2 linked regions of the Chondromyces crocatus genome follow. The main gene of each other region encodes a partner of the protein of the gene in region 2 in a complex. Links are inferred from orthologs where the notes say so. Each region holds a gene or a part of one and is shown on either strand. Other genes may lie near its edges.

Region 1 (3,801 bases), 8.3 Mb from region 2 along the record:
TCGCGCTCGAGCAAGAGGGGGCCTGGGTGCCGCGGCGAGGCCTGAGCGACCGCGCCGACGTGCTCCCGGGGCGCAAGATCGTGGCCCGTTACCTCGACGCGGACAGCCGAGCCGTCGCCGACGTCGTCCACCTCGCGCACGAGCGCATGCGCTCCCCCCGGGGCCTGGGCGCCGCGCGGTTGCTCCCGCTCGCGCGCGCCGTGCTGCGCAACGGTCGCGCCCTCGAGGCCCCGGAAGCACCGCGCGCCGGTCGCGAGCGCTCCGTGTCCGGCCGACACCAGCTCCCCGCCTCGGTCACCTACCTCCACGCCCCGGCCCCTTACCGCGTGGAGCCGTCCCCCGCCGTCGTCCAGCTCCGCGACGCGGACCCTCGCCGCCCCTAGGTCCTGCGTTCCTCGAAAGCAGGGCCCGCGCTACATCTCCGTGTCCAGCAGCATCTGCGTGAGGATGTAGTTCGCGATCAGCAAGGTCACGCAGCTCTCCACGACGGCCCGCGTCGTGGCGAGGCCGACGCCGCGCGCGCCGCCGTTCGCGTAGAAGCCGTGCCGGCACGAGATCGACGACAGGATGAACCCGAACACGCCCGCCTTGATCAGGCCCATGAACAGATCCTTGGGCACGGCCGTGTCGCGAATGCTCTGGAGGAAGACGCCCACGTCGCCGTCGAGCAAGACGATGCCGACCAGGTACGAGCCCGCCATCCCCAGCACCGAGTAGAGGATGCAGAGCAAGGGGAGCATCACCACCGAGGCGAAGAGGCGCGGTGAAAGCAGGTACTGCACCGGGCTCACGCCCATCGTGGTGATCGCGTCGATCTGCTCGGTCACCCGCATGTTCCCGAGCTCGGCGGCCATGGAGCTGCCGGCGCGAGCGGTCACCATGATCGCGGAGAACACCGGCGCCAGCTCCCGGAGCAGCGACACCGCCACCAGGCCGCCGACCCGCCCCTCGGCGCTGAAGGCGCGCAGCGCGTACGAGGTCTGGAGCGTCAGCACCATCCCGCTGAAGGTCCCGGTCAGCCCCACGATGAAGATCGACTGGACGCCGAGGAACTCCATCGCCGCCAGGAACTGGCTGATCCGGAACGGAGGCCGGAAGAGCCAGGTCAGCGTCTGGAACGTGAGCGTGACGACGTTGCCGATGTTGTCGAGCCAGTAGAGGACCGGCTCGAGCACCTTGGCGAGGAGCTCTTTCCGGTCCGCATCATCCTTCGCCACGGCGGCCCTTGTAACACGGGCCCGGCTATCTGCCGCTGCTCGCTCGCAGCGTCGCCGGGGATGGGAGGGAGGTGAGGAGCACCAGGCTCCGGGGACCGGTGGCCGAGACCACGGCGGCGCGCTGGGCGCCAGCGTCCGGCGGGCAGGTGATCAGGTGGATGCGCAAGGCGTCGCCGCCGAGGGCCTCGAGGAACGGCTCCCCCCACTCGACCAGCAGGGCCGAGCCCTCGGCGCGCAGCTCTCGGAGACCGAGCTGCGACAGCTCCCCCTCGGAGGCGTCGGCGGTGTCCGACCCGAGCCGGTAGAGGTCGGCGTGGGCGATGGGGAGGCGCCCCTCGAGCTGGTGGACCAGGGTGAAGGTCGGGCTGGTGACCGGCACCTCGTGGGGCACGCCGAGCGCCCGGCACAGCGCGCGGGCGAAGAAGGTCTTGCCCGCCCCGAGATCCCCGGTGAGCACGACGAGGTCGCCGGGCTTCAGGAGCGGCGCGAGGGCGCCGGCGAGCCGCGTCGTGTGGCGGCGCGTGGGCAGCTCGATCTTCAAGGCTCAGAACCGGATCCCGACGCCCGCCGTGGCCCCGACCAGGAGCAGGAAGCCCTCGGCGAGGGGGACGAAGCGCAGGTTCCCGAGCTGGGCCTCGATCTGGAGGCCCGGGTAGAACCCGATGATCAACGTCGTGGCGGCGCTCATGGTGAAGCCGGCCTGGGTCTCGCGCTCGAAGGTCGCGCCGCGAGGCCCCTCCAGGTCGTTCGCGCCCGGTCGGATGAACGCTCCGGCCGTGGCCTCCACCCCGAGGTGGATGGCCGTCCCTTCCAGCCCCTTCGCACCCCGGTGCAAGCTCGGCGTGAAGAGATAACGCGCTCCCCCTTCGACCCAGACCGCCGAGGGCCCGGACATGTTGCTGCCCAGCTGGACGAAGGGCTCCAGCACCCCACCGACCGCGTACCCGAGGCGGATGGTCTCGACCACCGAAGCGCCCGTGCCGCGCGCGCCTTCTGCGCGGGCAACCGGGAAGGAGAAGCCGAGCACCGCCGACACGCCGAAGGGCTTCCCACCCGAGTACGCCGGCCAGACGCTGCGCACGGTGGTGATGTATTGCATGCGGGCGAGCTGCTTCTCGGGCTCCTCGGAGCTCGCCGGGTCTGCGGGAGGTGGCGGCTCCGTCGCGAGCGGCGCCGCGGAGGCGGGTGGAGGCGCGGGTGGCGCGGCCGAAGGGAGCCTCGCGAGCAGCGCGGCGCGCTCCCACGGCAGCTCGCCGTCGCCGATGCCCTCGATCCGGACGAGCACGGAGAGCATCTCCTGGATCTGCGGACCCGCCTTGTCCTGCTCGACCTCCCGCGCGACCGACTCGACCCGCCCCGTGGGGCCGTGGAAGGCGATGAGCTCGACCCGCGTCGTCTTCACCGCCGGCTCGACCAGCCCGAGCAGCACCCAGTCGGCGCTGGTCGCGGCCCCGAGGGTCCGGTACTCGTCGACGCTGTCGGGAACACCGTCGAGCACGGCCCAGAGCGACGCGGTGACCTCGCCTTCGGGGACCGCCGTGTGACCCAGGGCGGCGAGACCCCGGACCACGTCGGCCTGTGCCGTCTGTCGGGCGGCATCATCGGTCCCACCGCGCGCGGGGAGCACCGCCACGCGATCGGCGCGCGCAGCTCCCGCGGAGAGGGAGGTCGCGAGGGCCGCGGCGAGGCAGGGTAGCCAGCGGATCATCGGGCGGATGCTAGCGGGGGTGAGGCCTCTCCCCAAGTGGGTGGCTCGTCTCCGTCGGTGGACCGGCCCGACCCGAGCGGGTCTCTCGCCTGGAGATGCCCCCGTGCGCCTCGGTCGGGCGGCTGCGCGTGTGAGCAGGTGAACGTGGAGATGTGTGGATGAGTTCGCAGCTCCGCCGCGACTTTGGGTAGCCTCCGGAGCCATGGCTGCCGTCCCGAAGCCGCCTCGCGCGATGCCTCCGCCTCATCGCCCCGGCGCCGCAGCTTCTCCCGAGCGGCCCCCACGCTCCCCCGCGTGGCCGCCGCGAACGGCGGTCCTCGCGCCCCCGTCCGCGCCAGCTCCGTCCGCGTCGCCTTCGCCCGTGTCTGCCGACTCCATCGACGCGCAGACCCTCGCCCGACCGCATCCCGGTCCGCACGCGGCGTGGTCCCCCCCGCCCTACGCACCCGCCATGACGCCGATGACGCCGCATCCAGCTCAGCCGGCTCATGCAGCGCCGCCCGTCCCGCAGGGACCGATGGGCGTCCCGCAGGGACCGGTGGAGGCGGACTCGCTGTTCGACGACGCGCGGAAGACCCAGCCCTTCTTCCGCGCCGCAGACGTGCCGCGCCCTTCGTACTCGTCCCTGCCGCCCGCCAGCGTCAACGTCGCGCTCGGCTCGCTCGACGAGTTGCAGACCGCACAGCGCTACGAGGTCAAAGAGCTGCTCGGTGAAGGCGGGATGGGCGAGGTCTTCCTGAGCACCGATCGCCTCATCGGTCGTGACGTCGCCGTCAAGGTCATGCGCGCCGAGTACATGGAGAACCACGAGGTGCGCGCGCGCTTCGAGCGCGAGGCCCGCGTGCAGGGCCAGCTCGAGCACCCCGCCGTCGTGCC
Region 2 (4,532 bases):
CGAGACGCAGGGGGGCGGAGGTCTTCGTTGTACTCAGCAGTCATTGCCGCCACGGGTCTGTTCACCCCCTCGGAAGCCGTCTCCAACGAGGAGCTGGTCAAGGCCTTCAATGCGTACGTGACGCGGTTCAACGCTGAACACGCCGACGAGATCGCCACGGGGAAGGTCGAGGCGCTCCAGGGCTCCTCGGTCGAGTTCGTCGAGAAGGCCTCCGGGATCAAGTCACGCTACGTGATGAACAAGGGCGGCGTGATCGACTCCGAGGTGATGCGCCCGATCATCCCCGAGCGCCCCGACGACACGCTGTCGGTCATGGCCGAGATGGCCGTGGCGGCGGCGAAGGACGCGATCGCGCGGTGGGGGAAGCCGGTATCGGAGATCGGTGCGGTGCTCTGCGCAGCGTCGAACATGCAGAGGGCGTATCCGGCGATGGCGATCGAGGTGCAGAACGCGCTCGGCATCGACGGCTTCGCGTTCGACATGAACGTGGCCTGCTCGTCGGCGACCTTCGGGCTCAAGACCGCCGCGGACTTCATCGCCACCGGCTCGGCGAAGGCGGTGCTGATGGTGAACCCCGAGATCTGCTCGGCGCACCTCAACTTCTGCGATCGCAACAGCCACTTCATCTTCGGTGACGTGGCGACGGCGGTGATCCTGGAGCGCGCCGAGGAAGCGAAGGGCGGCTGGGAGATCCTCGGGACCCGGCTGAAGACGGAGTTCTCGAACAACATCCGCAACAACTTCGGGTTCCTGAACCGCGCGGCCCCGGAGGGGATCGGCAAGGTCGACAAGTTGTTCGTTCAGCAGGGCCGCAAGGTGTTCAAGGACGTGGTGCCGATGGTCTCGGAGATGATCGTGGAGCACGCCTCGGACCTGGGCCTCACCCCGCAGTCCCTGAAGCGGCTGTGGCTGCACCAGGCGAACATCAACATGAACGACCTCATCGGGCGCCGCGTCATGGGGCGGGATCTCACGCCCGAGGAGAACGTGATCATCCTCGACGAGTACGCGAACACCAGCTCCGCGGGCTCGATCATCGCGTTCCACAAGCACAGCGAGGACCTCGCGCCCGGCGACACGGGGCTCATCTGCTCCTTCGGCGCCGGCTACTCGGCCGGCACGGTGTTCGTGCGCAAGCGCGCCTGACCCCACCTCGGCCCTCAAGGCCGCCGCTCCACGCCGGGGCAGTCCTCTCTCCAGCCTCAGCGGAAGCACCGTGCCACCCCCGGACAGCAGCTCTCCTTCCAGCATCAACGGAAGCACTGCCTGTGCTGGGAGCGCACCTCCTTCCAGCTTCAGCGGAAGTACCGCCCTTCGACAGCGGAAACACCGTGCAGATCACCCGTACGAAGCCTTGGTGAGGTCTCACCAGGCGTGCGGATCACCCGCATGCTGCCTTGATGAGGTCTCACCAGGCGTACGGATCACCCGCATGCTGCCTTGGTGAGGTCTCATCAGGCGTGCGGATCACCCGCACGCAGCCTTGATGAGGTCTCATCAGGCGTGCGGATCACCCGCATGCTGCCTTGATGAGGTCTCACCAGGCCTGCATACGGGTGATCTGCACGGTAGATGAGACCTCGCAGGCCTTCTGGGCGGTCGCGCGCCCAGGGCCCCCTCATCCCGTCGGTAGTCTGTCCCACTCTCCATGCGCCATCTCATCCAGCTTCCACGGATTTCGTTTCCCCACCGAATTCACCCGGACGGAAGTCAGAGCAGCGCGGGTCGACGGGATTCGAGGTAGAGAGGGGGCCATGCGGGTCCTGGGTATCGAGACCTCCTGCGACGAGACCGCGGCGGCAGTGGTCACCGAGCAGGGCGACGTGCTCTCCGACGTGGTGCGGAGCCAGGTCGAGCTGCACGCCCCTTACGGCGGCGTGGTGCCCGAGGTGGCCGCACGCGATCACGCGCGGGTCATCGTGCCGGTGGTGCGGGAGGCGCTGCGCAAGGCCGACCTCACCGTGGACGCGCTCGATGGGATCGCCGTCACGACGCGCCCTGGCTTGCTCGGCGCGCTGCTCGTGGGCCTGTCGACGGCGAAGGGCCTGGCCTGGGCGTCGGGCAAGCCGCTCATCGGGGTGGATCACCTGGTGGGGCACCTGCTCGCCGTGTTCCTGAAGCGCGAGGGCAGCGAGGCGCGCATGCCCGCGTTCCCGTTCGTGGCGCTGCTCGTGTCGGGAGGCCACACCGCGCTGTACCGGGTGGATGGGCCATCGCTCGACCAGATCCGCGAGCTCGGAGCGACGCGGGACGACGCGGCCGGAGAGGCGTTCGACAAGGTCGCGAAGCTGCTCGGGCTCGGTTATCCGGGCGGCCCGGTGGTCGATCGCCTCGCGGCGCAGGGCGACGCAGCGCGCGCGGTCGAGGCCCTGCCCAAGGCGATGGCGCGGCGAGACTCGCTGGAGTTCAGCTTCTCGGGCCTGAAGACGGCCGTGGCGCGCCACGTGGCGCAGCGGTCGGTGCGACCCGAAGGGCAAGCGCTCCACGATCTCTGCGCGGCGTTCCAGGGCGCCGTGGTGGACACGCTGGTGCGCAAGACGGTGACCGCCGCGCTGCGGGAAGAGGTGACCCGGGTGGTGCTGGGCGGTGGCGTCGCCGCGAACCGGGGACTGCGGGCGAGGATGACCGAGTCCTGCGCGCGGCGAGGCGTCGAGGTGTTCATCCCCTCCTTCGCGAGCTGCACGGACAACGCGGCGATGATCGCGTACGCAGGCGCGCTGCGGCTCGCTGCAGGCGAACGGGACTCGCTGGATCTCTCGCCCGCCACGAGGACGTCGCTGCCGCGGGTGACGCGCAAGGGCGGCGGTCTGCGGTAGTGTAGCGGCGTGGAGAGCGCGATCGGGGAGGGCACGGGTGGGGTCCCGCTGGAGCGGGTGCAGGTGGAGAACTTCGGCTGCCTCCAGAACGTGGAGGTGACGCTGGAGCCCCTCACCGTGCTGGTGGGGGCGAACGACTCGGGGAAGTCGATGTTCCTCCAGGCGCTGCTCACGCTGAGCCACGCGCTGGACGCCGAGAACGGCTGGGGGACCGTCTTCCGGGACGCGGCGACGCTCAACGCGCGGACGTTCGACGGGTCGGGAGGCGCGATCCGCTTCCAGCAAGAGGGGCGGGTCGGAGGGCTGCCGTACTCATACGAGGAGCAGGTCGACGCGCAAGGGGGCGTGATCCGAACGCGCGCCGGGCATTTCACCTGCGGCCCGGTGAGCGTGTGGCGGGCGCCCGACGGCATATGGCGCCGTGATCCGCAGAGCGGCTCGAGCAAGGGGCCCTACCCGTGGGGCGACCACGAGACGCCGCTGCTCCATCCCCGCCGCTTCACGGCGAGCCCGGGGCAACCGGAGGAGTTCAAGCGGCTGGCGCGGTACTTTCAGCCCACGCTGCCGGTGCTCGACGCGCTGACGTCGCTCCAGCTCTACGCACTGCGGCCAGAGCACCTGCGCACCTCCCGACGGCACGGGGAGCCCGAGGTGGACGCGGACGGCGTGGACCACGCGCCGCGGCTGGGGCGGTTCGGAGGAGGCCTGGCGAACGCCATCGCCGAGCTGCTGCTGAGCGGCCGTGACGTCCTGGAGGGCATCGAGGAGGCGCTTCGCCGGGCGATGCCGCAGGTCAAGCGGGTGGACGTGCGGCGGAGGCCCTCGTCGACCCAGGGGGACGGCTACAGCATCGAGCTGGTCGCGCGCTCCGGGACGCGCATCCCGAGCCACGCCATCTCCGATGGCATCCTGCTCTTCCTCGGCTACCTGTACCTGGTCCTCGGGCCCGATCCGGCAGCGATCCTGCTCATCGAGGAGCCCGAGACGGGCATCCATCCGGGCCTGCTCCGCCGGCTGATGCAGCTCTTCCGCGACATGAGCACCGGCCTGCACGGGAGACCCCCGACCCAGATCCTGCTCACCAGCCACTCGCCGGTGCTCTTGAACCTGGTCCGGCCGGACGAGATCCGCGTGTTCGAGCGCGGCGAGGACGGCGCCACCCGGGTGACCCCCTTCCTCCATGCCCCCGACACCGAGCGCCTGCTCGACGACCGGGGCCCTGGCGAGCGCTGGCTCGACAGCGAGCGCTGGCTCGACGCGAACGCAGCCGCCCTCGCCGATCCCGGGGAGCGATGAACCTGCGGCTGGGGTGACCCCCCTCGCGACCAGCGCGACGCCGCCGCGTGGCGGGCCGAGCTGCAGGGTCCGACGAGGGCCGGGAGATGCCCTTCCTGCGCGTCCAGGGCAACCCATGGCGGCACCGCGGCATCGAGGGTGAAGACATGTCGACGGGCAACGGCTGGCGCGTCACCGACATCCCGATACGCTGGTCCCTTCACCCGGAGCGTGGTGAGAGGATGACGAGGCGGTTCGAGGGGTGGAGGCTGGTCCTGAGTGCCCACCATGGACGGGGGAAACGTGAACAGGGAAGAGGAGCCGCCATGAACGTCTGCGGCCTGTCCTCCTGAAACATGCCAGCACGCTCCCCCAGTCATGTTCTCGGTGCAGCGCTGATGCTGGTCACGGCCATCGCACGCGCACAGCCAGCGACGCCCC

What was found.
Region 1: the proteins of tsaD (region 2) and tsaE are in contact, whole or in part, in a crystal structure (PDB 6N9A), measured with the Thermotoga maritima proteins. The link is inferred for Chondromyces crocatus from one-to-one orthologs. Residues at the interface, in WP_004082750.1 of Thermotoga maritima: Cys10, Asp11, Arg49, His50, Leu82, Gly84, Gly135, Gly136, Glu154, Thr155, Leu156, Asp157, Asp158, Ser159, Glu162, Asp165, Lys166, Arg169, Leu170, Tyr175, Lys213, Thr214, Leu217, Tyr218, Gln221, Arg222, Asn324; in WP_004082108.1 of Thermotoga maritima: Leu37, Gly38, Lys46, Lys57, Val59, Lys60, Ser61, Thr63, Phe64, Thr65, Leu66, Met67, Val69, Pro71, Tyr82, Arg83, Leu84, Asp86, Asp88, Phe89, Asp93, Ile128, Asp130, Glu131, Arg134.

What each region holds. Positions count from the first base shown.
Region 1 is NZ_CP012159.1:673,303-677,103, reverse strand. The notes cover bases 1-2,950. They hold tsaE (tRNA (adenosine(37)-N6)-threonylcarbamoyltransferase complex ATPase subunit type 1 TsaE), read right to left. Parts: upstream 1,759-2,950; coding sequence 1,243-1,758; downstream 1-1,242. Other genes in these bases: CMC5_RS02505 (hypothetical protein), read right to left, coding at 1,762-2,925; CMC5_RS02515 (MlaE family ABC transporter permease), read right to left, coding at 414-1,217; CMC5_RS02520 (beta/alpha barrel domain-containing protein), read left to right, coding at 1-383. Outside these bases: CMC5_RS02500 (serine/threonine-protein kinase), read left to right, coding at 3,377-3,801. UniProt on the Escherichia coli protein: Required for the formation of a threonylcarbamoyl group on adenosine at position 37 (t(6)A37) in tRNAs that read codons beginning with adenine.
Region 2 is NZ_CP012159.1:8,978,290-8,982,821, forward strand. What follows is about bases 956-3,785. They hold tsaD (tRNA (adenosine(37)-N6)-threonylcarbamoyltransferase complex transferase subunit TsaD), read left to right. Parts: upstream 956-1,754; coding sequence 1,755-2,816; downstream 2,817-3,785. Other genes in these bases: CMC5_RS32375 (beta-ketoacyl-ACP synthase III), read left to right, coding at 956-1,146; CMC5_RS32385 (AAA family ATPase), read left to right, coding at 2,826-3,785. In the rest of the region: more of CMC5_RS32375, read left to right, coding at 28-955; more of CMC5_RS32385, read left to right, coding at 3,786-4,112; CMC5_RS32395 (hypothetical protein), read right to left, coding at 4,497-4,532.